One region of the Streptomyces sp. NPDC051684 genome, then DNA from elsewhere that is predicted to be linked to it. Evidence: riboswitches for the same ligand, from Rfam matches in the RefSeq annotation. Region 1 holds a riboswitch; each other region holds the start of a gene.
The links. A riboswitch is a leader RNA that binds a small molecule or an ion and turns the genes downstream of it on or off. The one in region 1 is predicted to bind cobalamin.
Positions count from the first base shown of each region.

Region 2: it holds a riboswitch for cobalamin, as region 1 does, so the genes downstream of both, metE (5-methyltetrahydropteroyltriglutamate--homocysteine S-methyltransferase) here and metE (5-methyltetrahydropteroyltriglutamate--homocysteine S-methyltransferase) in region 1, are expected to answer to the same signal.
Region 3: it holds a riboswitch for cobalamin, as region 1 does, so the genes downstream of both, ACIA8D_RS34095 (energy-coupling factor ABC transporter permease) here and metE (5-methyltetrahydropteroyltriglutamate--homocysteine S-methyltransferase) in region 1, are expected to answer to the same signal.

Region 1 is NZ_JBITCS010000025.1:11,774-21,768, reverse strand. It holds gene ACIA8D_RS27575 (short-chain fatty acyl-CoA regulator family protein) at 1-131, opposite strand, end outside; gene aceA (isocitrate lyase) at 529-1,812, shown strand; gene ACIA8D_RS27565 (NUDIX domain-containing protein) at 1,867-2,280, opposite strand; gene aceB (malate synthase A) at 2,349-3,947, shown strand; gene ACIA8D_RS27555 (3-hydroxybutyryl-CoA dehydrogenase) at 3,944-4,834, shown strand; cobalamin riboswitch at 5,008-5,233, shown strand; gene metE (5-methyltetrahydropteroyltriglutamate--homocysteine S-methyltransferase) at 5,396-7,714, shown strand; gene ACIA8D_RS27545 (histidine phosphatase family protein) at 8,225-8,827, shown strand; gene ACIA8D_RS27540 (hypothetical protein) at 8,821-9,009, opposite strand; gene ACIA8D_RS27535 (CbtA family protein) at 9,246-9,995, opposite strand, start outside.
Region 2 is NZ_JBITCS010000038.1:31,783-40,662, reverse strand. It holds gene ACIA8D_RS34025 (class I SAM-dependent methyltransferase) at 1-541, shown strand, start outside; gene ACIA8D_RS34020 (short-chain fatty acyl-CoA regulator family protein) at 589-2,010, opposite strand; gene aceA (isocitrate lyase) at 2,406-3,686, shown strand; gene aceB (malate synthase A) at 3,793-5,391, shown strand; gene ACIA8D_RS34005 (3-hydroxybutyryl-CoA dehydrogenase) at 5,388-6,254, shown strand; cobalamin riboswitch at 6,444-6,668, shown strand; gene metE (5-methyltetrahydropteroyltriglutamate--homocysteine S-methyltransferase) at 6,833-8,880, shown strand, end outside.
Region 3 is NZ_JBITCS010000038.1:49,268-59,262, reverse strand. It holds gene ACIA8D_RS34125 (hypothetical protein) at 1-326, shown strand, start outside; gene ACIA8D_RS34120 (sigma-70 family RNA polymerase sigma factor) at 549-1,142, shown strand; gene ACIA8D_RS34115 (DJ-1/PfpI family protein) at 1,214-1,843, opposite strand; gene ACIA8D_RS34110 (energy-coupling factor ABC transporter ATP-binding protein) at 2,211-3,068, opposite strand; gene cbiQ (cobalt ECF transporter T component CbiQ) at 3,065-3,859, opposite strand; gene ACIA8D_RS34100 (energy-coupling factor ABC transporter substrate-binding protein) at 3,866-4,240, opposite strand; gene ACIA8D_RS34095 (energy-coupling factor ABC transporter permease) at 4,237-4,938, opposite strand; cobalamin riboswitch at 4,967-5,154, opposite strand; gene ACIA8D_RS34090 (heavy-metal-associated domain-containing protein) at 5,378-5,593, shown strand; gene ACIA8D_RS34085 (hypothetical protein) at 5,658-5,963, opposite strand; gene ACIA8D_RS34080 (hypothetical protein) at 6,080-6,487, shown strand; gene ACIA8D_RS34075 (ABC transporter ATP-binding protein) at 6,506-7,300, opposite strand; gene ACIA8D_RS34070 (FecCD family ABC transporter permease) at 7,306-8,271, opposite strand; gene ACIA8D_RS34065 (ABC transporter substrate-binding protein) at 8,337-9,377, opposite strand; gene ACIA8D_RS34060 (copper chaperone PCu(A)C) at 9,723-9,995, opposite strand, start outside.

The sequences.
Region 1 (9,995 bases):
GGCCGCGCGTCGTGCTCCATCTGGTTCAGGTAGCTGGGTGAGATCCCGAGCGTGCGGGCCAGTTCGGCCTGGCTGAAGCCCCGCTCGTCGCGCAGCCGCCGCAGCCGCGCACCCGCATACGTCTTTCCCATGGTGATGGCCCTCCCCTCCGGGACGGCTCAGCGTACGTGACCGCGACGCGAATGAACCCTTCGCAAGCTTGGCAAATCAGCACCGGAAGATTCGCAGAAGTTGGCATCCAGCCATGCTTGATGGCACTCAGTGCCAGTGCCAGAGTCTGAGTGCGGCCCACCGGACCACGGCGGGTGCGAACCGGAAACCGGGGCACGACCAATGCCCTGACGTCGGAGATCCCGGCACCGGTCGCATCCCATGCCGACAGGTCTGCGCAAGGATTGCTCCGCTCTGCAGCACAAGGGACCGGCGGGCCGCACCCCATCACACGACACACAGTGCCGCCGCACAAGCGGCGAGTGCCGTGGTGATGACTGACTTCGCAGACGAACGACCGAGGAGACGGTGACCGTCATGGCAACCGACACACGCACACAGGCAGCCGAGGAACTCACCCGCCGCTGGGCCACCGACCCGCGCTGGAAGGGCATCGACCGCACCTACAGCGCCCAGGACGTGATCCGCCTCTCCGGGAGCGTCCGCGAAGAGGCGACCCTGGCCCGGCGCGGCGCCGAGCGCCTGTGGCGCCAACTGCACGAGCAGGACTACATCCACTCCCTCGGCGCGCTCACCGGCGGTCAGGCCGTGCAGCAGGTGAAGGCCGGCCTGCAGGCCATCTACCTGTCCGGCTGGCAGGTCGCCGCCGACGCCAACCTCGCCGGCCACACCTACCCCGACCAGTCCCTGTACCCGGCCAACTCCGTTCCCCAGGTGGTCCGCCGGATCAACAACGCGCTGCTGCGCGCCGACCAGATCGCCACCAGCGAGGGCGACGACTCGATCGACTGGCTGGCCCCGATCGTCGCCGACGCGGAGGCCGGGTTCGGCGGCCCGCTCAACGCCTTCGAACTCACCAAGGCGATGATCGCGGCGGGCGCCGCCGGCATCCACTACGAGGACCAGCTCGCCTCCGAGAAGAAGTGCGGCCACCTCGGCGGCAAGGTGCTCGTGCCGACCTCCCAGCACATCCGCACCCTCAACGCGGCCCGACTGGCCGCCGACATCGCCGACGTGCCGACACTGATCGTCGCCCGCACGGACGCGCTCGCGGCGAACCTGCTGACCAGCGACGTCGACGAGCGCGACGCCGGGTTCGTCACCGGCGAGCGCACGGCCGAGGGCTTCTACCGCGTCCGCAACGGCATGGCCCCCGTCATCGCCCGCGGCCTCGCCTACGCCCCGTACTCCGACCTCATCTGGGTGGAGACCGGCACCCCGGACCTGGCGCAGGCCCGCGAGTTCGCCGAGGCCATCCACGCCGAGCACCCGGACCAGATGCTCGCGTACAACTGCTCGCCCTCCTTCAACTGGAAAGCCGCCCTGGACGACGACCAGATCGCCAAGTTCCAGCGGGAGCTGGCCGCGATGGGCTACCGCTTCCAGTTCATCACTCTCGCCGGCTTCCACTCCCTCAACCACGGCATGTTCGACCTCGCGCGCGGCTACGCCGAACACGGCATGACCGCCTATGTCGACCTGCAGGAGCGGGAGTTCGCCGCGCAGGAACACGGATTCACCGCCGTGAAGCACCAGCGCGAGGTCGGCACCGGCTACTTCGACCAGGTCTCGACGGCGATCAACCCCGCCTCCTCCACCACCGCTCTGACCGGGTCCACCGAGGCCGAGCAGTTCCACTAGGACGTGGCGGGCGGTGCGCCTCACCGGGTCTCCTCGGTCACCCGGTGAGCGCCCTCACCCGGCGAGCCGCTCCATCCTGCCCAGGTCGCGCAGCAGCGGCAGCAGATGGTGTTCGACGGCGGGGGCGAGCCTGAGTCCCGCTTCCCGCCCGTCGGTCCAGCGCAGGGCGGACAGTTCGGCCGCGGGGACCGGATCGCCGATGAGCGTCGTGGTGAAGACCGTCAACCGCATCGGTACGCCCTCCAAAGCCGCCCTCTCCTCCACCACCGTGAGCGGTTCGAGCCGACCCGGCTCGACGCCCAGTTCCTCGCGCAACTCCCGCACCAGCGTCTCTTCCGGTTCTTCGCCCGGCTCGGGCTTGCCGCCCGGAACGAAGTAGACGTCCGGCGCCGCCCGTTTGCTCACGACGAGCAGTTTTCCGTTCTCGACGACGGCCGCCGCGACGACCTTCATGACTGTGTGATCCATCCCCGCATTGTGCAACCCGCTCCTCCCAGTCCTCGTACCTTCGCCTCCTCCCTCCCTCAGGAGATCCGATGTCCCCGCAGCTCATCGCCAGGCCCGTTCAGGTGCTCGCCGCTCCGGGCGACCGCCACGACGAGATCCTCACTCCCGCCGCGCTCGACTTCATCGGTACGCTCGCCCGAACCTTCGCCTCGGACCGCGAACGCCTGCTCAAGGAGCGTCGGCGCCGGGCGCTGCGGCTCGCCGAGGGATACCCGCTCGACTTCTCGATGGTGACGCGGCGGATCCGTGAGGACGCGCACTGGCGGGTCGCGCCTCCGGCTCCCGGTCTCGCCGACCGGCGCGTGGAGATCACGGGACCGCCCGAGCGCCGGATGACCGTCAACGCGCTCAACTCCGGAGCGAGGGTCTGGCTCGCCGACTTCGCGGACGCCACGGCACCGACCTGGGACAACGTGATAGGCGGGCAGCTCAACCTGCTGGACGCGATCGAGCGGCGCATCGACTTCACCACCGAGGCGGGCAAGGTGTACCGGCTTGCCACCGATCGGCCCCTGGCGACGATCGTGGTCCGCCCCCGCGGCTGGCACCTCGACGAGGAGCACCTGGAGGTCGACGGCCGCCCGGTGCCGGCCGCGCTCGTCGACTTCGGCCTGTACTTCTTCCACTGCGCGCAGCGGCAGATCGACGCGGGACACGGCCCGTACTTCTACCTGCCCAAGCTGGAGAACCGCGAGGAGGCGCGGCTGTGGAACGACATTTTCGTCCTCGCCCAGGACCTCCTCGGCATCCCGCACGGCACGGTCCGGGCCACGGTCCTCATCGAGACGATCACAGCGGCGTTCGAGATGGAGGAGATGCTGTACGAACTGCGCGAGCACAGCGCCGGGCTGAACGCGGGACGCTGGGACTACCTCTTCAGCGTCATCAAGACCTTCGGCCACCGGAGCGACTTCTTGCTGCCGGACCGCGCCCGGGTCACCATGACCGCGCCTTTCATGCGGGCGTACACCGAACTCCTCGTCCGCACCTGCCACAAGCGCGGCGCCCACGCCATCGGCGGGATGGCGGCACAGGTGCCGAGCAAGGACCCCGAGGCCAACGAGGCCGCGTGGGCGAAGGTCCGCCTGGACAAGGAGCGCGAGGCCGAGGACGGCTTCGACGGATCCTGGGTCGCGCACCCGGCGCTGGTCCCGCTGTGCCGGGAGGTCTTCGACGGCGTGCTCGGTGACGAGCCGCACCAGCTGAGCCGGACCCGCGAGGACGTGGAGGTGACACCCTCGCAGCTGCTCGCGGTCCGCAAGGTGAGCGGTCCACCGACACCCCAGGGTGTGCGCACCAACGTCTCGGTCGCGGTCCGCTACTTCGCCGCCTGGCTGCGCGGACAGGGCGCGGTCGCACTGGACGGTCTCATGGAGGACGCCGCCACCGCCGAGATCGCCCGCGTCCAGGTCTGGCAGTGGCTGCGCCACCGGCAGGTCGACCGGGAGACGGTCCTCGCTCTCCTCGAAGAGGAACTCTCCGCTCTCGTGGCCGAGTTCCCCTTCGCTCCCCTCGACGAGATCCGTGCGCTCTTCGAGCGCACCGCGCTCGCCACCGAACTCCCCCTCTTCTTCACGCCCGACGCCTACACGCGCCACCTCGTGCGGACCACGGAGCGGCAGTCATGACCATCGACGTGAACCGTATGGGAGTCGTCGGAGGCGGCCAGATGGGCGCGGGCATCGCCGAGGTCTGCGCCCGGGCCGGCATCGACACGATCGTGTGCGAGGCCGACGCCACAGCCGTACAGCGCACCCGCGACCGCATCACGGCCTCGCTCGGCAAGGCGGTCGACCGGGGCAAGTGCACAGCCGCGCAGGCGCAGGGCGCACTCGGCCGGACGACGTTCACCGGGGAACTGGACGATCTTGCCGACCGGCAACTCGTCATCGAGGCGATCGTCGAGAACACCGACGACAAGACGGAACTGTTCGCCGCTCTCGACAAGATCGTCGAGGATCCGGCCGCCGTGCTCGCCACCAACACCTCCTCGATCCCCGTCATGCGCCTCGGCATGGCGACCGGGCGCGCCGACCGCGTCGTCGGACTGCACTTCTTCAATCCGGTGCCGGCCCTGCCCCTGGTCGAGGTCGTCACATCGCTGCACACCTCGGCCGGGACCGCCGCGCTGGTGGAGCACTTCGCCACGGGGACACTCGGCAAGACCGTGGTGCGCTCCCGTGACCGCGCCGGGTTCGTCGTCAACGCGCTGCTCGTCCCGTACCTCCTGTCGGCGATCCGTATGACGGAGTCCGGCTTCGCGACACCGGCCGACGTCGACCACGGCATGGAGCTCGGCTGCGCACATCCCATGGGACCGCTGCGGCTCGCCGACCTGATCGGGCTCGACACCGTCGCCGCGATCGCCGAATCGCTCTACGAGGAGTTCAAGGAGCCGCTGTACGCACCGCCGCCACTGCTCCAACGCATGGTGGAGGCAGGCCTGTTGGGGCGGAAGACCGGGCGGGGCTTCCATGTCTACGAGCAGGTGGCCACCGAGAACCACCGGGGCTGAGGGGCCCGGGTACCGCCGCCGGAATGAGGGACGGCGACGGTTGAGCCCGTGGGGCGTGGGTCGGCGCACGACGCCGGTCCACGCCCCACGGGCTTTCGGCCGTCCAGCTCTCAGGTGGCCCATCTCACCGTCCGGAATCCGGACCATCTGGCCACTCTCCGCCACCGGCCCGTAGGGTGAGCGCTGCAGCTGGTTCGCCCCGTCCGCCAGGCGGGATGCGTCGCAAGAGGGAACCCGGTGGGAATCCGGGACTGCCCCGCAGCGGTGAGTGGGAACGACCGCCGTCATACGCACTGGGTCCGACAGACAGGGCCTGGGAAGCGACGGCCAGTAGATGTCCTCCATGACAGGAGGACGCGCCCGCGAGTCCGAAGACCTGCCATCTGCCCGTGCGCGTACGACGCGCGCACGGACATTCCGGTGACCTCGAGGGCGGGTCGGCGTACATATCCGGCGAACGATCGCGCCTTTGCCGCGCGAGGTCGTACCGCCGTTTCTGTCGCTCCTTCGCGCGCTCGGGTCTTCGGGATCCCAGGGATACGTCTCTCGAAGGAGAACTCCGTGACCACCAAGACCGCAGCCGCGGCAGCACGGGCCACCGTGTACGGCTACCCGCGCCAGGGCCAGAACCGAGAGCTGAAGAAGGCGATCGAGGGGTACTGGAAGGGCCGCATCACCGCCGACGCCCTGCGTACCACCGCCGCCGAACTGCGCCGCACCAACCGTCAGGAAATGGCGGCGGCCGGCATCGACGAGGTCCCCACCGGTGACTTCTCCTACTACGACCACGTCCTCGACACCACCGTCATGGTCGGTGCGATCCCGGAACGCCACCAGGCCGCCGTCGCTGCCGACGCCCTCGACGGGTACTTCGCGATGGCCCGCGGCACCCAGGACGTGGCGCCGCTGGAGATGACCAAGTGGTTCGACACCAACTACCACTACCTGGTGCCCGAGTTGGGTCCGGACACGGTGTTCACCGCCGACTCCACCAAGCAGGTCGCCGAGCTGAAGGAGGCCCTCGCCGAGGGCCTCACCGCCCGACCGGTTCTGGTGGGCCCGGTCACGTACCTCCTGCTGTCGAAGCCGGCGCCGGGCGTCGCCACGGACTTCGACCCGCTGACGCTGCTGGACCGGCTGCTGCCCGTGTACGCCGAGGTCCTCGCGGACCTGCGTGCCGCCGGTGCCGAGTGGGTGCAGCTCGACGAGCCCGCCCTGGTCCAGGACCGTACCGCGGCCGAGCTCAACGCCGCCGAGCGCGCCTACCGCGACCTCGGTACCGCGACCGACCGGCCGAAGCTCCTTGTGGCCTCCTACTTCGACCGGCTCGGCGATGCCCTTCCGGTGCTCGCCAAGGCGCCCGTCGACGGCCTCGCCCTCGACTTCACCGACGCCGCGGCCGCCAACCTCGGCGCGCTCGCCGCCGTCGGCGGTCTGTCCGGCAAGCGGCTGGTCGCCGGTGTCGTCAACGGGCGCAACATCTGGGTCAACGACCTGGAGAAGTCCCTCGCCACGCTCGGCACCCTCCTCGGCCTCGCCGACCGCGTCGACGTCGCAGCCTCCTGCTCCCTGCTGCACGTGCCGCTGGACGCCGCCCTGGAGAAGGACGTCGACCCGCAGATCCTGCGCTGGCTGGCCTTCGCCCGCCAGAAGACCGCCGAGATCGTCGCCCTCGCCAAGGGCCTCGCCCAGGGCACGGACTCGATCACCGCCGACCTGGCGGTCAACCGGGCCGCGCTGTCCTCCCGCGCCACGTCGCCGATCACCCGCGACCCGGCGGTGCGCGCCCGTGCCGCCGCCGTCACGGAGTCCGACACCCGTCGCGCCCAGGCGTACCCGGAGCGGGCGACGGCCCAGCGCGTCCACCTGGGACTGCCGCTGCTGCCGACCACGACCATCGGCTCGTTCCCGCAGACCACCGAGTTGCGCACCGCCCGGGCCGACCTGCGCACCGGCCGCATCGACACGGCCGGCTACGAGGGGCGCATCAGGAACGAGATCCGCGACGTCGTCTCCTTCCAGGAGAAGACCGGCATCGACGTCCTCGTGCACGGCGAGGCCGAGCGCAACGACATGGTGCAGTACTTCGCCGAACAGCTCACCGGCTACCTGGCCACGCAGCACGGATGGGTGCAGTCCTACGGCACCCGCTACGTCCGCCCGCCGGTCCTGGCCGGGGACATCTCCCGCCCCGAACCGATGACGGTGCGCTGGACCTCGTACGCCCAGTCGCTGTCGGACCGCCCGGTCAAGGGCATGCTCACCGGCCCGGTCACCATGCTCGCCTGGTCCTTCGTCCGCGACGACCAGCCGCTCGGCGACACCGCACGCCAGGTCGCCCTGGCCCTGCGCGACGAGGTCAACGACCTTGAGGCGAACGGCACTTCGATCATCCAGGTCGACGAGCCGGCACTGCGCGAGACCCTGCCGCTGCGCGCCGCGGACCACGCCGCGTACCTGGAGTGGGCGACCGAGGCGTTCCGGCTGTCGACGACGGGGGTGCGGCCGGAGACCCAGATCCACACGCACATGTGCTATGCCGAGTTCGGCGACATCGTCCAGGCCATCGACGACCTCGACGCCGATGTCATCAGCCTGGAGGCCGCCCGCTCACACATGCAGGTCGCCCGCGAGCTGGCCGAGCACGGCTACCCGCGCGAGGCCGGGCCGGGTGTCTACGACATCCACTCCCCCCGCATCCCGAACGCCGAGGAGGTATCCACCCTGCTGCGCAAGGGACTTGAGGCCATTCCCGCCGAGCGCCTGTGGGTCAACCCGGACTGCGGCCTGAAGACCCGCGGCTGGACCGAGACCCGGGCCTCCCTGGAGAACCTGGTGTCCGCCGCACGAACCGTGCGAGCGGACCTCGACCCGGCCTGACGCATTGCGGTGGGGGCGCCGGTCGCACAGGGCGCCGGCGCCCCCACCGCCGCACCCGAGCGCCTTTCACGAAGCAGGGGGACAGTCGTGAAGCAAGAGCCGACGACCGTAGTCGTCAACGGAAAACCCATGATCGCCGTACCGGTCAAGCAGTACGAGTCCCTCCTCGCCCTGCGCAGGCAGCTGGGGGCCCAGGGAGCGCGTATGCAGTCACTGCGGAGAGCACTCAGCGATGTGGCCGACTTCCTGGAACGGCTCGCTGCGGCCGATCGTGAGCGCACCGATCCGGTCCTTGAGGCCTCGACGGACACGAGGACGGATTCTTCGCGGGCGCGAGCCTCTTCGAGCCCAGCGGGCGCGTCCGCCGGCCGGCGGACGCCTGTCGATCGACGCGGACCGGCGCACGCACGTGCCGTATCCGGTCGAGGGGCAGGGATTCTGATTTCCAGTCCGGTCTCCTGTCCGGAGGCCCGCCCCATCGCACCTCCCGTATGCCGGAAGGACCCCACCATGACCCAACGCGTCTGGTTCGTCTCGCCCGCCATGAACGCCTCGCTGCGGCAGGCCCGGTTCGACGACGGGGCCCCGCTGGACGCCGCGGGCCGCGAGGCCGCCGGTGCCGCGGCCTGTGCGCTGCCGAAGCCTGCCCTGGCCGTTGTGTCCGGGAGCCGACGCTGCCGTGAGACCGCCGAGCTGCTGGGCCTCGGTTCGCCCGTCGCGCCGGACGAGTTGGCCGCACCGGACACGGGCAACTGGCGCGGCCGGACCTTGGCCGAGGTGAGCGAGACAGCACCGCAGGATGTCGCCCAGTGGCTCGGGGACCCCGCTTTCCCCGCCGGAGGCGGGGAATCGGTGGCCGCCGTGTGCGCGCGGGTGTCGCGCTGGCTCGACGCGATGGCCACTGACGGCGGTCTCGTGATCGCCGTCGTGGAGCCGGAGTTGACGCGCGCCGCCGTCGTACACGCCCTGGGCGCACCGCTGTCGGCGTTCTGGCGCTGCGACGTGACACCGCTGACAGTCACCGAACTGAGCGGGCGCGACGGGCGCTGGAACGTGCGCTGCGGCCGACCCCTCGCCCAGCCCCGAGCTTCCGTCGGCCCGCTTCCTCAGTAGGTGCCGTCGCGGAAGCGGCTCAGCAGCGCCGCGAGGGCGCAACGCGGGCAGTCGGCCGCGATGCCGCTCCGCGCTCCTGATGGTGACACGGCACAGGAGCCCTCGGCGCAGTCCCCCGCCAGTTCCTCAAGCTCCTCAAGGAGGCGCTGCGTCCGTTTCGCCTGCTGGGCAAGGACGCGCACCTTGGCGCTCTGGCCGCCGAATCTGCCTTCGGCTCGCGACGAGTTGCTCGTACTCCTCCACGGTGAGTGCGACGGCCTCCCGGCCGCCGAGGACGATGTGTCGGGGCTGCATCTGTCTGCCCACTCGGCTCCTCGCTTCGTCGCCGGACCAGTGGTGCCGGGGTAAACGAGTGAGGGCCCCCGGATGGTTCCGTGGGCCCTCATTTCTGCCTCGATCCGCGTGCTCGGCCGGCTGGTCAGTTCCCTGCCGGCACCGCCTGGCCTGCCGTGGCAGGCTTGGGATTGAGCAGCCGCTCGGCAAACTCGCCGAAGATCAGTCCGAATCCCGTCCACAGCGTGAGCTGGATGGCGAGGGCGGAGAGTCGGAAGCGCCAGAGCACAGCAGCCGGGAAGTGCTCGGGCACCTCGTTGATCACGGGCAGGAACTGGAAGGCCAGACCGACGACCACGGCGAAGGCGAGGACGGCGACCACGGCGGCCCACCAGTTGCCCATGCGGGGTGCGAGTCGCTTGCCGAGGATGGTGGCCGCGACCGCGAGGAGGATGCTGAGCACCATCATCAGGAAGTACAGGGTGGTCCGTTTGCCGATGGTGTCGGAGTTGCCGACGGCGGGCGGGTTGGCCGGGTACTTCAGGAACGGTACGACGTACACGGCGAGCAGCGCACAGCCCGACAGCAGCAGCGCGGTCGCGCGGGGGCCGAAGCGGCCCACACGACCGAGCGCGAAGCAGTAGGCGAGTGCCGCGATGCCGCCGAAGGCGACGCCGTAGACGAGGACGCCGGTGGCGAGTCCGGCCGTCGACTGGAGGCCGCGGGAGACGAGTTCGACCTCGTCGCCGTGCGAGTGGCCGGCGTGCGCCTCCTCGAATCCGATGGCCTTGTCGACCATCGGCTCGCCGAGCCAGTAGGAGATGACGAGGGCGAGCACGCCGGCCGCGAGACCGGCGAGCATTCCGCGAACGAGCAGGTTGCGTACGGTGGTTGA
Region 2 (8,880 bases), on a different contig from region 1:
GGCCATCGCCCGCGGCCATTTCGCCGGCGACGACCGCGTCACCTTCACCGAGGCCGACCTGACCGACGCCGCCTGGACCGAACGCCTCCCCCACACGTCGTACGACGCCGTGGTCACCGCCACCGCCCTGCACTGGCTCGACACCGAACCCCTCGACCGGCTCTACGGCGATCTGGCCCGCCTGCTGCGCGACGGTGGAATCTTCCTCAACGCCGACCACATGAAGGACGAGTCCGCGCCCCGCCTCAACGCCGCCCTGGCCGCCCTCCACACCGACCGCCAGACCCACCAGCGGCAGTCGGGTTCTCTCGACTGGGCCGACTGGTGGGGCGAGGCAGCGCGCGACCCGCACCTCGCCGACGCGGCCGTCGAGCGCTTCGCCCTGCTGGGCGATCCGCGACAGGCCCGCACGGACCCATCACACCGGGATCGCCCGACCGCCACCCAATGGCACATCGACACACTGCTGCGCCACGGGTTCGGCGAAGCGCGCCAAGTGTGGTGCTCGGCGAGCGATGCGCTGATTGCCGCGCTGCGCTGAATTCCAGCAGCTGTGTACGCCCCCGCAGAGCACCCCTGCTGGACTCGTCACCTCGCAGTCGCGCCCGTCGAGCCGCCAGGCGCCACCGGATACGGCACGAAGGTGCTGGAGTTCTGGTCGATCCTCAGGGTCCGGCCGAGCGGTGGTGCCGCCCGCTGCGGGCACTCCAGCCGCTCGCAGACCCGGCAGCCCATGCCAATGGGAGTGGCGGCGGCTGTGCGGCCGAGGTCAAGGCCGTCGGAGTAGACGAGCCGGTGGGCGTGGCGGAGCTCGCAACCGAGGCCGATCGCGAAAGCCTTGCCCGGCTCGCCCCAACCGCCGCGGTGCCGAGTGACGGCCCGGGCGGTCCACAAATACCTCTGCCCGTCTGGCATTTCGGCAACCTGGACGTGGATGCGGCCGGGGGCGGCGAAGGACTCGTAGACGTTCCACAGGGGGCAGGTGCCCCCTGCGCGCGAGAAGTGGAAACCCGTCGCCGACTGCCGCTTCGACACGTTGCCTGCTCGGTCCACGCGGACGAAGGAGAACGGCACGCCGCGCAGACGGGGCCGTTGGAGGGTACTGAGGCGATGGCAGACGGTCTCGTAGCCCAGGCCGTAGTGGTCGGTGAGGCGTTCGATGTCGTAGCGCACGGCCTCTGCCGCGGTGTGGAAGTCGCGGTACGGGAGGATCAGCGCGGCGGCGAAGTAGTTGGCGATGCCGATGCGCGCCAGGGCCTGGGCCGGTGAACCGGGCGCGAAGTCCTCGGCGGCCTGCCGGTCGAGGTCGTCCGCGTGTTCCAGCAGGGCGAGTTGGGTGGCCATGCGGAAGGCGCGTTGGCCCGGACGCAGCCTTGTCGACAGGTGCAGGGTGCGCGACGGCGCGTCGTAGTGATGCAGGCTTTCAGTGGTCTCTGTGCCGAGACGGACGCCGTGCCGATCAGCGAGGCGTGCCGTCAGCGCGCTGAGTACCTCGCCGGGCCGGATACCGATGGTTGCGGCCAGGTCCTCCGCCGCGAGGTCGGTGTCGTGAAGGTAGTTCTGGCGGCGATAGAAGTAGTCGCGGATCTCCTCGTGCGGCGAGCGCGGCGCGTCGAGACCGGTGTCGCGCTCACCGCTGCCGCCGACCAGTTCGGCCAGCCGTTGATTGCGGCGGCCGAGGTCCAGCAGGACCTGTGCGACCGCGGGCATCCGGGAGGCGAGGTCGCTCAGGTCGGTCGCGGAGACGCGGGCCCCGTCGATCTCGCCGGCCAGCGCCTCACGCAAGTCCGCGACCAGACGACTGGTGTCCCGCTCGGAGAAGAAGCCCGGGTCGACGCCGAACACCTCGGTGAGCCGCAGCAGGACCGGGACCGTCAGAGGGCGGGAGTCGTGCTCCATCTGGTTCAGGTAACTGGGTGAGATGCCCAGAGTCCGGGCCAGCTCGGCTTGGCTCATGCCGCGCTCCTCGCGCAGCCTGCGCAGCCGGGCGCCCGCGTACGTCTTCCCCATGGTCCGCGTTCTCCTCCCCCGTTAGGGACGGCTCAGCGTACGCGAACACCCCTCGTGTGAACCCTTCGCAACCTTGGCAATCACGGTCTGGAAGATTCGCAGAAGTTGGCATTGATCCACCCTTGTTGGCACTGAGTGCCAGTGCCAGAGTTCCAGTGCGGCCCACCGGATCCCGGCGGGTGCAACCCGGAACCGGGGCACGATTCACGCCCTGACGTCGGAGATCCCGGCATCGGTTGTGCTCACGTCGGCAGTACTGCTCAGCTCATCACCGCGAGGGGACGGTGGGCCGCACACCCTCGCAGGACACACAGTGCCATCAGATGCGCGGCGTCTTCTGTGGGGGTGACTGGATTCGCAGCCGAACAGCCGAACGACCGAGGAGACGGACCGTCATGGCAGACACCCGTACGCAGGCAGCCGACGAGCTCATCCGCCGCTGGGCCACCGACCCGCGCTGGAAGGGCATCGACCGCACCTACAGCGCCCAGGACGTGGTCCGTCTGTCGGGCAGCGTCCGCGAGGAGCACACCCTGGCCCGGCGCGGCGCCGAGCGGCTGTGGCGCCAACTGCACGAGAACGACTACATCCACGCCCTCGGCGCCCTCACCGGCGGGCAGGCCGTGCAGCAGGTCAAGGCAGGGCTGCAGGCGATCTACCTGTCCGGCTGGCAGGTCGCCGCCGACGCCAACCTCGCCGGTCACACCTACCCCGACCAGAGCCTCTACCCCGCCAACTCCGTTCCCCAGGTGGTGCGCCGGATCAACAACGCGCTGCTGCGCGCCGACCAGATCGCCACCAGCGAAGGCGACGACTCCGTCGACTGGCTCGCCCCGATCGTCGCCGACGCCGAGGCCGGGTTCGGTGGCCCGCTCAACGCCTTCGAGCTGACCAAGGCGATGATCGCCGCGGGCGCCGCCGGCATCCACTACGAGGACCAGCTCGCCTCCGAGAAGAAGTGCGGCCACCTCGGCGGCAAGGTCCTCGTCCCGACCTCGCAGCACATCCGCACCCTCAACGCGGCCCGCCTCGCCGCCGACATCGCCGACACCCCGACCGTCATCGTGGCGCGTACGGACGCCCTGGCGGCGAACCTGCTGACCAGCGACGTGGACGAGCACGACGCCGAGTTCGTCACCGGCGAGCGCACCGCCGAGGGCTTCTACCGCGTGCGCAACGGCATGGCCCCCGTCATCGCCCGCGGCCTGGCCTACGCCCCGTACGCCGACCTGATCTGGGTCGAGACCGGCACCCCCGACCTGGCCCAGGCCCGCGAGTTCGCCGAGGCCATCCACGCCCAGTACCCGGACCAGATGCTGGCCTACAACTGCTCGCCGTCCTTCAACTGGAAGGCGGCCCTGGACGACGACCAGATCGCCAAGTTCCAGCGGGAGCTGGGCGCGATGGGCTACCGCTTCCAGTTCATCACCCTCGCCGGGTTCCACTCCCTCAACCACGGCATGTTCGACCTGGCCCGCGGGTACGCCGAGCACGGCATGACCGCCTACGTCGATCTCCAGGAGAAGGAGTTCGCCGCCCAGGAGCACGGGTTCACCGCGGTCAAGCACCAGCGCGAGGTCGGCACCGGCTACTTCGACCTCGTGTCCACCGCCGTCAACCCGGCGTCCTCCACCACCGCGCTGTCCGGCTCCACCGAGGAGGAGCAGTTCCACTAGGACCTGCTCGCGCCTCGCGCGGCCCGCTCTCCCTGATCCGGACGGGGCCCGGACGACCGTCTCCGTCCGGGCCCCGCTCCCCTCCGCCCTCAGTCAGGAGAACCCGATGTCATCCCAGATCCTCACACGCCGTCCCCGTGTCCTCGCCGCACCGGGCGATCGCCATGACGAGATCCTCACGCCGGCCGCCCTGGACTTCGTCGCCCAGCTCGCCGTCGCCTTCGATGAGCGACGCGCGTGGATCCTCAAGGAACGCAGGCGGCAGGCGATCAGGCTCGCCTCGGGTTCGCCGCTCGACTTCCCGATGGTCACGCGACGGATCAGAGAGGACGCGAGCTGGTCCGTGGCGTCCCCCGCACCCGGCCTCCTGGACCGACGGGTGGAGATCACCGGCCCGCCGGAGCGACGGATGACGGTCAACGCTCTCAACTCCGGCGCTCAGGTGTGGCTCGCCGACTTCGAGGACGCCACCGCCCCGACCTGGTCGAACGTGATCGAAGGGCAGCTGAACCTGCTCGATGCCATCGAGCGGCGCATCGACTTCACCAGCCCTGAGGGCAAGGAGTACCGGCTCGCCACCGACCGGCCGCTCGCCACGATCGTGGTCCGCCCGCGCGGCTGGCACCTCGACGAGGAGCACCTGCACGTCGACGGCCGCCCGGTGCCCGCCGCCCTGGTCGATTTCGGCCTGTACTTCTTCCACTGCGCCCAGCGGCAGATCGACGCGGGACAGGGCCCGTACTTCTACCTCCCGAAGCTGGAGAACAGCTACGAGGCCCGCCTGTGGAACGACATCTTCGTCCTGGCCCAGGATCTGCTTGGCATTCCGCGCGGCACGGTCCGCGCCACCGTTCTCATCGAGACCATCACGGCGGCCTTCGAGATGGAGGAGATCCTCTACGAACTCCGCGAGCACAGCGCGGGGCTGAACGCCGGCCGGTGGGACTACCTCTTCAGCCTCATCAAAACCTTCGGCCACCGCACCGACTTCCTGCTGCCCGACCGCGGTCAGGTGACCATGACCGCCCCCTTCATGCGGGCCTACACCGAACTCCTCGTGCACACCTGCCACAAGCGCGGCGCGCACGCCATCGGCGGGATGGCGGCCCAGATCCCCGGCAAGGACCCCGATGCGCACGCGGCGGCACTGGCCAAGGTGCGGCTGGACAAGGAGCGCGAGGCGGAGGACGGCTTCGACGGATCCTGGGTGGCTCACCCGGGCCTCGTCCCGCTATGCCGTGAAGTCTTCGACGGCGTCCTGGGTGAGCACCCGCACCAGCTCGACCGCACCCGCGACGACGTCGACGTGCAGCCTGCCGATCTGCTGGCCGTCCGTCGGATCGGCGCCGATCCGACAGATGAGGGCGTGCGCACCAACGTCTCGGTCACGGTGCGCTACTTCGCCGCGTGGATCGGCGGCCAGGGCGCCGTCGCGTTGGACGGACTGATGGAGGACGCGGCCACCGCGGAGATCGCCCGGGTCCAGATCTGGCAGTGGCTCCGCCACGCCCGCATCGACCGGGAGACCGTCGTGCGCATCCTCGGCGAAGAACTGGACGCCCTCGCCGCGCAGCGCCCCTACGCGCCTCTCGACGAGATCCAGGACCTGTTCCACCGCATGTGCCTGGCCGCCGAACTCCCCCAGTTCTTCACGCCGGACGCCTACAGCCGCCACCTCGTCCGGACGCTGGAGCGCGACGCGTGACCGGGGCCATCCGCCGCGTCGGTGTCGTGGGAGCCGGGCAGATGGGCGCTGGCATCGCGCAGGTCTGCGCCCGGGCCGGACTCGACACCCTCGTGTGCGAGGCGGACGCTCTCGCGGCACGCGATGCCCGCGACCGGGTCACCACCTCCCTGAAACGGGCGGTACGCCGGGACAAGCTGACGGCCGAGCAAGCCCGGCAGGCGCAGGACCGACTGACGTACACCGGGGAGCTCGACGATCTCGCCGATCGGCAACTGGTGATCGAGGCCGTCGTCGAGAACCCCGATGCGAAGACCGAGGTGTTCGCCGCGCTCGACAAGATCGTGGAGGACCCGTCGGCGATTCTGGCCACCAACACCTCTTCGATCCCGATCATGCGTCTGGGGATGGCGACCGGGCGCGCCGATCACGTCATAGGGCTGCACTTCTTCAATCCCGTCCCGGTCCTCCCGTTGGTGGAGGTCGTTCCGTCGCTGCACACGTCCGCCGAGACGACGCACCGCGCGGAAGACTTCGCGCGGACCGTGCTCGGAAAGACCGTCGTCCGCTCCCGCGACCGTGCCGGCTTCGTCGTCAACGCGCTGTTGATCCCGTACCTCCTGTCGGCGATCCGCATGACCGAGTCCGGCTTCGCCACCGCGACCGACATCGACAACGGGATGCGTCTGGGCTGCGCCCACCCCATGGGTCCGCTGGCGCTCGCCGATCTGATCGGCCTCGACACCGTCGCGGCCATCGCCGAGTCGCTCTACGACGAGTTCAGAGAACCTCTGTACGCACCTCCACCGCTCCTCCAACGCATGGTGGAAGCATGCCTGTTGGGGCGTAAGACCGGTCGCGGCTTCCACACGTACGACCACTGAGACACCACCCAGGACCACCGGGGCTGAGGGGCCCGGGTGCCGCGGCCGGATGAGGGCCGGCCGCGGTTGCAGAGCGGGGGCGGGACACGGCGAAGGACAGTGTCCCGCCCCCGCTGCCGCATGTCTGGACGTGTCTCATCTCACCATCCGGATCCTGGACGCTCTGGTGATCGTCGACCATGGGCCCATAGGGTGGCCCACGCAGCTGGTTCTCCCTGTCAGCCAGGCGGGGAGTCGCAAGAGGGAACCCGGTGGGAATCCGGGACTGCCCCGCAGCGGTGAGTGGGAACGACCGCCGTCATACGCACTGGATCTCGCGAAAGAGATCTGGGAAGCGACGGCCAGTAGGTGTCCGTCCGGTCCGGATGGACGTGCTCACGAGTCCGAAGACCTGCCACCTGCCCGTGTGCGTACGACGCGTGCACGGACATCCCGGTGACCTCGTGGGCGGGTCGGCGTACATATGCAGCGGACGACCGCGCCTTTGCCGCGCGAGGTCGAACCGCCGTTTGTGTCACTCCTTCGTTCCGTACAGGTCCTCGGGACCCCCAGGGATACGTCTCTCGAAGGAGATCTCCGTGACCACCAAGACCGCAGCCGCGGCAGCACGGGCCACCGTGTACGGCTACCCCCGCCAGGGCCAGAACCGCGAGCTCAAGAAGGCCATCGAGGGGTACTGGAAGGGCCGCGTCACCGCCGACGCCCTCCGGACCACCGCCGCCGATCTGCGCCGCGCCAACTGGCAGGAACTCGCTGACGCGGGCATCGCCGAAGTCCCGGCCGGCGACTTCTCGTACTACGACCACGTCCTCGACACCACCGTGATGGTGGGCGCCATCCCCGAGCGCCACCGCGCCGCGGTGGACGCCGACGCCCTGGACGGCTATTTCGCCATGGCCCGCGGCACCCAGGACGTCGCGCCGCTGGAGATGACCAAGTGGTTCGACACGAACTACCACTACCTGGTCCCTGAACTGGGCCCGGACACGGTCTTCACCGCCGACTCCACCAAGCAGGTCACGGAACTCAAGGAAGCCCTCGCTCTGGGGCTGACCGCCCGGCCGGTCCTGGTCGGCCCGGTCACGTATCTCCTGCTCTCCAAGCCCGCGCCCGGCGTCGCGGCCGACTTCGATCCGCTGACGCTGCTCGACCGGCTGCTGCCCGTGTACGCAGAGGTCCTCGGCGATCTGCGTGCGGCCGGAGCCGAGTGGGTGCAGCTCGACGAGCCCGCCCTGGTCCAGGACCGCACCCCGGCCGAGCTGAACGCCGCCGCCCGCGCCTACCGCGACCTCGGCGCCCTCACGGACCGCCCCAAGCTCCTCGTCGCCTCCTACTTCGACCGGCTCGGCGACGCCCTGCCCGTGCTCGCCAAGGCGCCCGTCGAAGGCCTCGCCCTCGACTTCACCGACGCAGCCGCCGCCAACCTCGACGCGCTCGCCGCCGTGGGCGGACTGCCCGGCAAGCGCCTCGTCGCCGGCGTCGTCAACGGCCGCAACATCTGGGTCAACGACCTGGAGAAGTCCCTCGCCACGCTCGGCACCCTGCTCGGCCTCGCCGACCGGGTCGACGTCGCCGCCTCCTGCTCGCTGCTGCACGTCCCGCTCGACGCGTCCCTGGAGCGCGACATCGACCCGCAGATCCTGCGCTGGCTCGCTTTCGCCCGCCAGAAGACGGCCGAGATCGCCACGCTCGCCAGGGGCCTCGCCCAGGGCACGGACGCGATCACCGCCGAACTCGCCGTCAACCGCGCCGCCCTGTCCTCCCGCGCCACCTCGCCGATCACCCGCGACCCCGCGGTGCGGGACCGCGCCGCCGCCGTCACCGGGTCCGACACGCGTCGCGCCCAGGCGTATCCGGAAAGGGCTGTCGCCCAGCGTGCCCACCTCGGGCTGCCGCTGCTGCCGACCACCACCATCGGCTCGTTCCCGCAGACGACCGAACTGCGCACCGCACGAGCCGACTTGCGGACCGGGCGGATCGACACCGCGGGTTACGAGGAGCGCATCAGGAACGAGATCCGGGACGTCATCTCCTTCCAGGAGAAGACCGGGATCGATGTCCTGGTGCACGGTGAGCCCGAACGCAACGACATGGTCCAGTACTTCGCCGAGCAGCTCACCGGCTACCTGGCGACGCAGCACGGCTGGGTGCAGTCGTACGGCACGCGCTATGTCCGGCCGCCGGTCCTGGCAGGCGACATCTCCCGCCCCGACCCCATGACGGTGCGCTGGACCACGTACGCCCAGTCGCTGTCCGACCGCCCCGTCAAGGGCATGCTGACCGGGCCCGTGACCATGCTCGCCTGGTCCTTTGTCCGCGACGACCAGCCGCTCGGCGACACCGCACGCCAGGTCGCACTCGCCCTGCGTGACGAGGTCAACGACCTTGAGACGAATGGGACTTCCGTCATCCAGGTCGACGAGCCCGCCCTGCGCGAGACCCTTCCGCTGCGCGCGGCGGACCACGCCTCGTACCTGGCCTGGGCCACCGAGGCGTTCCGGCTGACGACCGCCGGCGTGCGGCCGGAGACCCAGATCCACACGCACATGTGCTACGCCGAGTTCGGCGACATCGTCCAGGCGATCGACGACCTCGACGCCGACGTCATCAGCCTCGAAGCGGCCCG
Region 3 (9,995 bases), on a different contig from region 1:
TGCACGCGATGCCCGGCATGGGCGCCCCGGGTCACGGTATGAGTGCCGCGTCCTCGGCGGGGATGCTCGCCGCGCACCTCCTCGCGGCAGCCCTGTGCGGCGGATGGCTGGCCCGGGGCGAACGCGCCGCCTTCGACGCACTGCGGGCCGTCGAGTCCTCGCTGACGGCACCGCTACGGCTGCCCCTACCGTGCCCGCTCGCGGCGACCGACAACGACGATGGTGTCCCCGCGCACCGGCCGATCTCCGACCGCGCTCCGCGCCGCCTGCTGCTCGCCCGGGCGATCACCTCGCGGGGGCCGCCGGTTCCTCTCGCTGTCGCCTGACGACAGCCGGCACCACGGCGCCAACCCCACACCGGCGCCGTGCGGCGACCGCGTGCTGCGCATCCGGCCGCCCCTCACCCTTCACCGCACCGGGACCACGTCACCGCGTGGCCAGGCGGTCCACACCGCCGCGGCCCGAGGCGGGCCCACCACCACGCCCGTGCGGCACCGCGCCTCCGCCGCGCTGATGCGGTCCCGGTGCCGCCCAGAGAGGCACACCAGGTGATCACTCCTGCCCTGCACGACCCACACGACGCATGCGCGACAGAGCTCGCCCTCGCCGCCCGCGGTGGCGAACCGCACGCCACCGACCTGTTCGTCCGGGCCCTGCACCACGATGTCCTGCGCTACGTCACGCGCCTGTGCACCGATCCCCACCTCGCCGACGATCTCGCACAGGACACCTTCCTCCGCGCGCTCGGCAGTCTGCACCGGTTCGAGGGGCGCTCCTCCGCTCGGACCTGGATCCTGTCGATCGCGCGGCGGGCGGTCGTCGACAGCTTCCGCCGGGCGGCGGCCCGGCCGCTCCTGTCGGACACCGACGACTGGCAGGACACCGCGGAGCGCGCCCAGCCCCGCTGCATCCCCGGGTTCGACGAGGGCGTGGTCCTCACGGCGTTGCTCGACGCCCTTCCCGACCGGCGCCGTGAAGCGTTCGTCCTCACCCAGCTCCTCGGCCTGCCGTACGCCGAGGTGGCAGCACTCACCGGGTGCCCGGTGGGGACGGTCCGCTCACGCGTCAGCCGAGCCCGCGTGACGCTGATCGAGCAACTGGATCACGCCGAACGACACACGACGGCCGACGCACCCGCCTGACCGGCACACGCCCCGCGGCCCGGTCGGATCGTGAGCCTGCCGCTCGACGGTGAACGAACGGCCAGCCGGGTTCATTCATGCGGGAACATCGCGAACAGCTTCTTCACGACGTCGGGACCCGCAGACTCCTGGGTCCCGGCGTCGTACGGCGGTTGGGGTGCGTATTCGAGGAGGAGTTGCACGGCCCGGGCCGTGTCGTCGCCGGAGATCAGCCCGGCCAGGGTGAGAGCCATGTCGATGCCGGCCGAGGCTCCCGCCCCGGTCGCGTAGTGGCCGTCGACGACGACGCGTTCCTTCACCGGGGTCACCCCGTACGCGGTGAGCTGGTCGAGAGCTCCCCAATGGGTGGTCGCACGTCGACCGGTGAGGACTCCGGACGCGGCGAGGACCAGGGCGCCGGTGCAGACGGACGTCATCCAGTCGGCGGTCTCGTCGGCGTGCCGCAGCCAGGTGTGCAGCGCACCGTCCTTCATCTGGTCCGCCTGTCCCGGGCCTCCGCCGACGATCACGACATCGGGGTGCGGCACGTCGTCGAGCCGGGCCACGGCGTCGATCGAGAGGCTGCGCAGGTCGTTACGGATGAGGCCGGGGGTTTCGGCGACGAACACGGTCTCGGTGTCGGGCAGTCGGCCCAACACGTCGTAGGGGCCGATGACGTCGATGGCCGTGAAGCCCGGGTAGAGCACGATCGCGACCTGCATGGGGAGCCCCTTCGCTGGTTCCGGCTGGGACGAGGTGTGCCTCCCGTCCGTACACAGAGGGAGTCGCGGCGGTGCGGTACCGAGTTCCCGGCGTCAGCCTGGCGAGTCCGGGCCACCGCCCGTCCCGCGTTCCGGGAACTCCGGGGAACGGGGCAGACGGCGCAGCCGTCGCCCGTGCACTCGTGCTCGGCCGCGATGCGGGTTAAAACCCGGTACGTCACCCGCAGTCGGGCCCCCATCGCGCTCAGCCGCGCGCTCTGTCCGCCGACCTGGCGCCGGATGGCGCGCAGTCGCTCCAGGTCCTCGGCGGTGACGGCGAGCAGATCCTCCCCGTCCACCTCCACAGGCCACGTCCTGGGGAACTCGCTCACCGGGCGGCCTCCTCACCTCGCACACGCGCCGCGTGGGCGTCGAGTTCGGCGGCGGTGCGCGGTCCCGGTGCGTCCTGCCCCAGCAGCCGCTGCGCGCGCAGGAGTCGGGTCGCGGCGATGCCCCAGGCGGGCCGCAGTCCCGCCTGAGCCACCAGGTCGGCGCGGGACAGGGTGTCGCCCGCGGGGCCGACGTGCGGGCCGGCCGGGGTGAGCAGGGCGACGTCGTCGGCCCAGCGCAGCGCCAGATCCACGTCGTGGGTGGCCATCACCACCGTGGTGCCGTCCGTCTGGAGTCCGGCGAGGGTGTCCAGCAGTCGCTCCTGTCCTTCCGGGTCCAGGCCCGCGGTGGGTTCGTCGAGGATCAGCACGCGCGGGCGCAGGGCGACGGCTCCCGCGATGGCGGCGCGTTTGCGCTGACCGTAGGAGAGCAAGTGGGTGGGGCGTTCGGCGAGTTCGCTGATACCGAGCGCGGCGAGGGCCTGCAAGACCCGGTCGGTGACCTCGCTGTCCGGCAGGCCCAGGTTGAGCGGGCCGAAGGACACGTCCTGGGCGACGGACGCGGCGAAGAGCTGGTCGTCGGGGTCCTGGAGCACCAGTTGCACCGTGGTGCGCAGGCGCGTCAGACCGGCCCGGTCGTAGGTCACCGGCACGCTCTCCAGGAGGAGTCGCCCGGTACGCGGGCGCAGCCCACCACTGAGCAGCCGCATCAGCGTGGTCTTGCCGCTGCCGTTTCTGCCGAGCAGAGCGAGGGCGCGCCCGGGACGGACGGCGAAGTCGAGATCGTGCAGGACGGTGGGGCCGTCCTCGTAGGCGAACGAGGCTCCGCGCAGCTCCACCACGGCGTCGTCGTTCATGGCAGCAGCCTTTCGAGTCCGAGGTGTTGGAGTGCTAGGTGTCCGCGTACGAGGTTGTCGAGTACGAGGGTGAGGACCACCAGCGCGGCGAGCAGGGCCAGTGCCAGGCCAACGAACCGGCGGGAGACGGGAGCACCGGAGGCCATGACGCGCAGGGTGCCGTCGTAGCCGCGCCCGGCCAGCCCGCGCTGCATGCGCGCCGCCCGGTCGAACGCCTTGACGAAGGCGGTGGCGCCGAGCCCGGCCAGGGAGCGGAAGGCGGCGGAGCGGGTGGTGTGGCCCAGCCGCGCCGCCTGAGCCTCGCGGATGCTGCGCACGGACGCGAGCAGCAGGAAGATCATGCGGTACATCACCAGCGCCACGTCGATGACGGGGGCGGGCACGCCGAGCCGCAGCAGCCAGGCCAGCAGGTCGGTCACCGGAGTGGTGAACGCGAACAGCAGCACACCCAGTGAGGCGGCGGAGGAGCGCAGCAGGACCTCGGCCGCGTGCTGCGCACCGTGCGGGGCCAGTGAGATGAAGGCACCGGGGGCACCGACCTGCACGGTCAGGGTGAGCGCTCCGGTGACGCAGAAGGCCAGCGGCACGCGCCAGGCCCGCCACACCTTGCGGGCGCCCACCCCCGCGGGCCCCAGCAGCAGCGCCAGTGCGGTGACCAGCACGAGGGCGGAGCCCGGCCACGGTGGCAGGGTGAGGGCGAGGGCGGTGAGGCCCAGGCCGAGGACGGCTTTGTCGAGGGGATGGCGGCGGCGCCAGCTGCTGCTGTGCGCCGCCACGTCGATCGGCAGCACGCCGGGTCAGGTCCGGTCCCCGGCAGGCGCCTTGGCATCGGCCCCGTCGGCGCCGTCCGCGCTCATGGCGCTCTCCACGGCCCGTTGTTCGCCCTGCCTGCGCCCGCGGCGCAGACCGAAGTAGTACGCGAGCACGCCGGCACCGAGAGCCGCCTGGAGGGCGAAGAGCGCGGACTCGATCTCTCCCGACGGCGGCTCGTACAGCGGGGAGAACCACGGCTCGTAATCCGGCTTGATCTCGGTGATGGCCGTCTCCGCCTCGGCGTCGGCGCCGGCGAAGGGCTCCTCCTTGTGATCGCCAAGACCCAGCGCGAGAGGCAGGACGGCGAGGGCGGCCACGACGATCAGGAGCAGCAGGTTGATCTTCGTGTTCCGCTTCACCGGGCCACCGCCTCGGGAGCGGCGTCCCGGCGGCCGCCGGTGACGAGAACGCCCAGCCGAGTCAGTTCGCCCTTGCTGGACTGCACGAGCAGCCGCATGACGAGCACGGTCAGCAGTCCCTCGCTGACGGCCAGCGGGATCTGGGTGACGGCGAAGATGGAGCCGAACTTGCCGAGCGCGCCGAAGAAACCGCTGCTCGGGTCGGGGAAGGCGAGGGCGAGCTGCACGCTGGTGACGCAGTAGGTCGACAGGTCCGCCACGAACGCCCCGAAGAACACGGTGACCATCAGCGGGACGTCGTAGCGGCGCAGCAGGCGGTAGATCCCGTATCCGGCCCAGGGGCCGACGATCGCCATGGAGAACGCGTTGGCACCCAGCGTGGTAAGTCCGCCGTGGGCGAGCAGCAGGGCCTGGAACAGCAGCGTGATCGTGCCCAGCACCGTCATGATCGGCGGCCGGAACAGGATGGCCCCAAGGCCGGTGCCGGTGGGATGGGAGCAACTGCCGGTCACCGAAGGCAGCTTGAGCGCGGAGAGAACGAAGGTGAAGGCCCCGGACGCGCCCAGCAGCAGCGTGCTCTCCGGGTGTTCCTTCACCTCGCGGGTCAGGGAGCGGACCCCGTGGACGACGAACGGCGCGGCCGCGACGCCCCAGGCGGCGGCGTGCGCTGGGGGCAGGAACCCCTCGGCTATGTGCATGGCTCGGCAGACCTTTCCAGCACCTCGTGGACGGTTGAAGCGCCCCGGCCGGTCTCCTGGCTGACGGGTGACACCGCCCGGATCTCCGCCTTCCCAGGTCCAAGGACCCAGTGGCTGCCCCGCTGAGGGGCCGGAGCCGGACTTCCCGATCACAGTGGCGAGGGCCGCACCGGTTCCGCACCGGATTTCCCGAACACCAAGGCAAGAGGACAGTAATGCCCAGGTATTGCGCATGACAACAGCAGCCCATGGCCCGGACAAGCACTCCGTCCCCGGTCACGGCACCGGCAGCCCCCGTACGAGTGACTCATCCGACACGCGGGAACTCGGACGCGACGCGGTCCGACTCGTGGAGGACGACGGGATCCGGCTGAACACCGGACCCGCCGCGCACGTATCCACAGACGCACGCACGTCTCCCCATCCCAGGAGTTGCGCCATGAACCGATCCGACTACCGCGTCACCGGCATGACCTGCGGGCACTGCGCCGCCGGCGTCACCGAACAGGTGACCGCCGTACCCGGCGTCACCGGGGTCACCGTCGACCTGGAGAGCGACACGGTACGAGTGACGGGCACGGCCTTCGACGACGCACAGGTACGCGCCGCCATCGAGGAAGCCGGTTACGAGGCCGGCGCGGCGGCCGTCGTCTGAGCCCTGCCCGTTGGCCCGAACGGACCGGCGGCGAACTCCCGCGCAGGCCGACGGCGGACGGGGCTCACTCGTGCCAGTGCCTGCCCGGGGGCCACCGTCGGTGCGCGGGCCTTCCCTCTGCCACCCGGCCGACGAACGCGTGCAGGGCCAGGCTGGAGAGAACCCCGGCAACGGCGCCCGCCCAGGCGCCGGTCACCGCGCCGAACCGGAAGCCCAGCCAGCCGTAGGCCCCCGCAAGCAGCAGCGTGGTGGCCGCGGGCAGGCACCAAGCGAAGACGCGCTCGCGCCACAGGAAGCGGCGAGGACGTGCCTGCGCCGCCCGGTCCTCCCAGGGCCAGACAGCGGGAGCGGCGCGCCGGTCTGTCTTCATGGCGGCGAACCTTGGTCGGGAGATGGCTGGGAGCTACCTCAACACCATTGAGAAGAGGGGCTGTTCGGGTAGCCTCGGAAGCGTCGAAGCTACCTTTCCCACACCTTGGGGGAGCCATGCACAGGACTCAGGACCTCATCGAGAGCGTCGGCAGTCGGTTCTTGGTCGACAGTGAACTCCTCGCCCGCACGACGACCGCGCTGGCGGAGTGCGAGCGGGCGAGCAGCGCGTGCGCGGCCGGCATGCTCGCCGACAAGGACGCCGACGCGCTGCGTGAGGCGATCACCCAGAACCTCGACTGCGCGGACGTGACCGCCACGACGGCCAGGCTGCTGGTGCGCGGTGACGACACGCAACGGCCGTTGCTCACAGCTCAGCTCGGCGCCTGCCTCATCGCCTGCCGCGACGCTCATGAACTGTGCGGCCGGCATGCCAGCCACCGCGAGCACTGCCGTATCTGTTCGGAGACGGCCGGGACGGCCGCCGAGGCGTGCGAGGCTCTGCTCACCGCCCTCAAGCGCTGAACGGCACCTAGACAGCGACTAGTTCACCGCGTGAGCCTCCGCGCTCAGCGGGTCCGCCGCGTAGGTCAGCCGCACCACCGCGTCCTCGTCGCGCCGTGCTGAGGCGGCCACGCCGAAGACTTTCGCGAGTACGGCCGGGGTGAGCGTGTCGAGGACGGGCCCGGCGGCGACGACGCTGCCCCGGTCGAGCACGACGAGGTGGTCGCAGAAGCGGGCCGCGAGGTGGAGATCGTGCAGGACGGCGAGCGTCGTGGTGCCGGTGGAGCGGATCAGGTGCAGTAGTTCGAACCGGGCGCGGATGTCGAGGTGGTTGGTCAGCTCGTCCAGGACGAGCAGCCGGGGCTGCTGGGCCAGGGCCCGCGCGAGGAGGACGCGTTGACGCTCGCCACCGGACAGTGAGGCGTAGTCGCGGTGCGCCAGGTGCCGCACGCCGCACCGGTCCACGGCGTCCTCGACCGCCCGCCGGTCCTGGGGTCCGTCGCGCCCCAGCAGGCCGTGGTGGGGTGCGCGTCCCAGGGCGACGGTCTCGATCACCGTGAGCCCGCCCGTACTGCCGGTTCCGTCCTGGAGGACGGCGGCGGTTCGCAGGGCGGCGGCGCGGGGGCTGAGTCTCCAGATGTCGTCGTCACCGACCCGGACGGCGCCGTCGGCCGGCCTGAGGGAGCGGTAGACGGCGCGCAGCAGGGTGGATTTGCCGCTGCCGTTGGGTCCGACGAGCCCGACGACATCGCCGGGCCGGGCGTCGATGTCGACGCCGTTCAGGATCGAGTGGTGGTCGAGGGTGATGTGCAGCCGGTCGACAGTGAGGCGCATGCGTGTCAGTCCAGACCCTTGTTGCGGCGCAGCAGCCAGAGGAAGAAGGGGGCGCCCAACAGGGCGGTGAGGATGCCGAGCGGGAGTTCGCTCGGCCGGTTCAAAGTGCGCGAGAGCAGGTCGACCAGGACGAGGTAGACCGCTCCGAGCAGCGCGGACAACGGCAGCAGCCTGCGGTGGTCGGCGCCGGTGGTGAGCCGCACCAGGTGGCGGATCATCAGGCCGACGAAGCCGATGCCGCCCGCGACCGCGATCACCGAGCCGGTCAGCAGGGCGCTGAGCAGGAGCAGGACGGTACGGAGCCGGTTGACATCGGTGCCGAGGGAGGTGGCGGTCTCGTCCCCGGCGAGGAGCACATTGAGCTTGCGGCCGAAGAGGGTGAGCAGGGCGGTGCAGCCGATGACGACGGTGGTGACGGTGGGGATCTGGTGCCATTGGGCGCCGGCGACACTGCCCAGCATCCAGAACATCACGGTACGCAGTTCAGTGGGGCTGGCCTGAAGCTGGACGTAGCTGGTGGCCGACAGGAACACGTAGCCGACCGCCACTCCGGCCAGGATCAGCCGGGTCGGCGCCATCCGGCCGCGGCGGCGTCCCAGCCAGAACACCAGGGCACCCGCGACGACCGACCCGGCGAACGCGGCGGCCGACACCCCCACTCCGAACAGAGCCGCTCCCCCGCCCAGAGTGATGACGAGGACCGCGCCGAGCGTCGCACCGTAGGAGAAGCCGAGCACGAGCGGATCGGCGAGCGGATTGGCGACCACCGTCTGCAGTACCGCGCCGGACAGCGCGAGCCCCGCGCCCGCGACGGCGGCGAGCACCACGCGCGGGGTGCGGAACGTCCACACGATCTGGTCCAGCGCGCCGTCGCCGGACGGGTGACCCAGGCCGGTGGTGTGGTGCAGGACGATCCGCCACACCTCGCCCAGCGGCACGTTGACCGCGCCGATACTGACGGCGACCAGCATCACGGCGACCAGCACGCACGGCAGGACGACGAGCGCGAGCGTCGCGCGTCGTCGGCTCGGTGGGGTCAGAACGCTTCGGGGTGCAGCTTCTTCGCGATCTTCTCCACGGCCCGGTCGTTGTCGGGGCTCAGGTAGATCGAGTCGGACACCGTCACGTACGTGTTGGTCTTCGCGGCCGGCCACTGGGGGAACTCCTTGAACAGTTTCTCGGCGTAGGCGGCGGGGTTCGGGTCCTGGTAGGCGATGACGACGAGCGCGTCGACGTCGGTGGCCGCCACCTTCTCCTTGCTGAGGTCGGCGAACGACGTCTTCGACGCGTTCTCGAAGACGTTCTCGGCACCCGCCTTGTCGAGAATGTCGTTGTAGATTCCCTTGGCCACGACAGCGCTGAAATCATTGCCGCCCATCGTCATGTTGGTGAACAGCATCATGACTTTCGGCTTCTTCTTTCCCTTCACCTTCGCCGCGAGATCGGCGATCTGTTTGCGTGAGGCAGAAATGATCTTCTCCGCGCGGTCCGGCACGTTGAAGACGCGGCCCATGTCGCGCAGGAGCCGGTAGCTGTCCTCGATGGTGAGTTTCGAATTCTCGTCGTGGCAGCCCTGCGGGGAAATGTAGGTGCGGGCGCCGGCGTTCTTGAGTTCGTCGCGGGTCGCGAAACCGTTCTTCGCGTCGAATCCGTACGACGTAGTGGACAGGACGAGATCCGGGCGCAGCCCGATCATAGACTCGCGGGGAATGTCGAAGGCGTCGTTCAGCTTGACGTCCCCGGTCGGCAGCTTCTTGATCGCTGCGGCGCGGCCAGGCACCTCGGACATGCCGTAGGACTGCTGGTTCGCGACGATCCTGTCGCCGAGGCCGAGCGCCAGCAGCGTCGAGACCTCGGCGACGGAAGCGCCGTTCATCACGACGACCCTGCTCGGCGCCTTGTCGAAGACCTGTGTCGTACCGCAGTTCTCGATCTTCACGGGATAGCCGGAGCCCGCGGCGGCCGCTCCCGCACGAGCACCCGAGGTGTCGTCATCGGCCGATCCGCCGCACGCCGTGGCCGAGAGACTCAGGGCGACAACGGCCGCGACAGCGACTGCTGGTCTGGTGACGGGCATGCACGTTCCTCCGGATATCCGCGGGAGGGGGCCGATCCCCCGATCCAGTAGTCGGGCGGCTCACCACCGCGGTTCCCGCAATGCACGGAGAAAAGAAGAATTCCTGCCGGCTGCCTCCCGCACCGGGACGGGGTGTGGCGATCGTGGCAGCCGACAGGAGTGCGGAGCGCGCTCGGGAAGGCGAATTCCATCGCGCTCCGCGGACACGATGCTGGCATGGATCGGGCCCGTAAGAAAGACATGTTCCCGCACATCCACTCGTGAGAATTGTCCTTCTTCCAGGCGGGAACCGAGGGGCGTCATCCGCCGACTACCTTGAATTGCCGGGCGGCTCGATGTTCGCGATCAGAGCGACCCTGGTCGCACGACCTCCGCCCGCACGCGCACCGTGCCGCTGTGCGTGAAATGCAGATCGAAGGAGATACGGTCGCCCATGCTCCAGACGGGATCGGCGGGCACGGTGACGTCGCTGGACATCGGGCTCATGTCCAGCGTGCCGCGCGCGGGCACCTGGAGCCAATCGGCGGTGTCACGGTAGGCCGCGCCGTCCGCCGTCATCCGGTGGCGGCTCAGAGCGATCCCGTCGGGGACCGAGGGGGAGGTCACTTCCGTCAACTC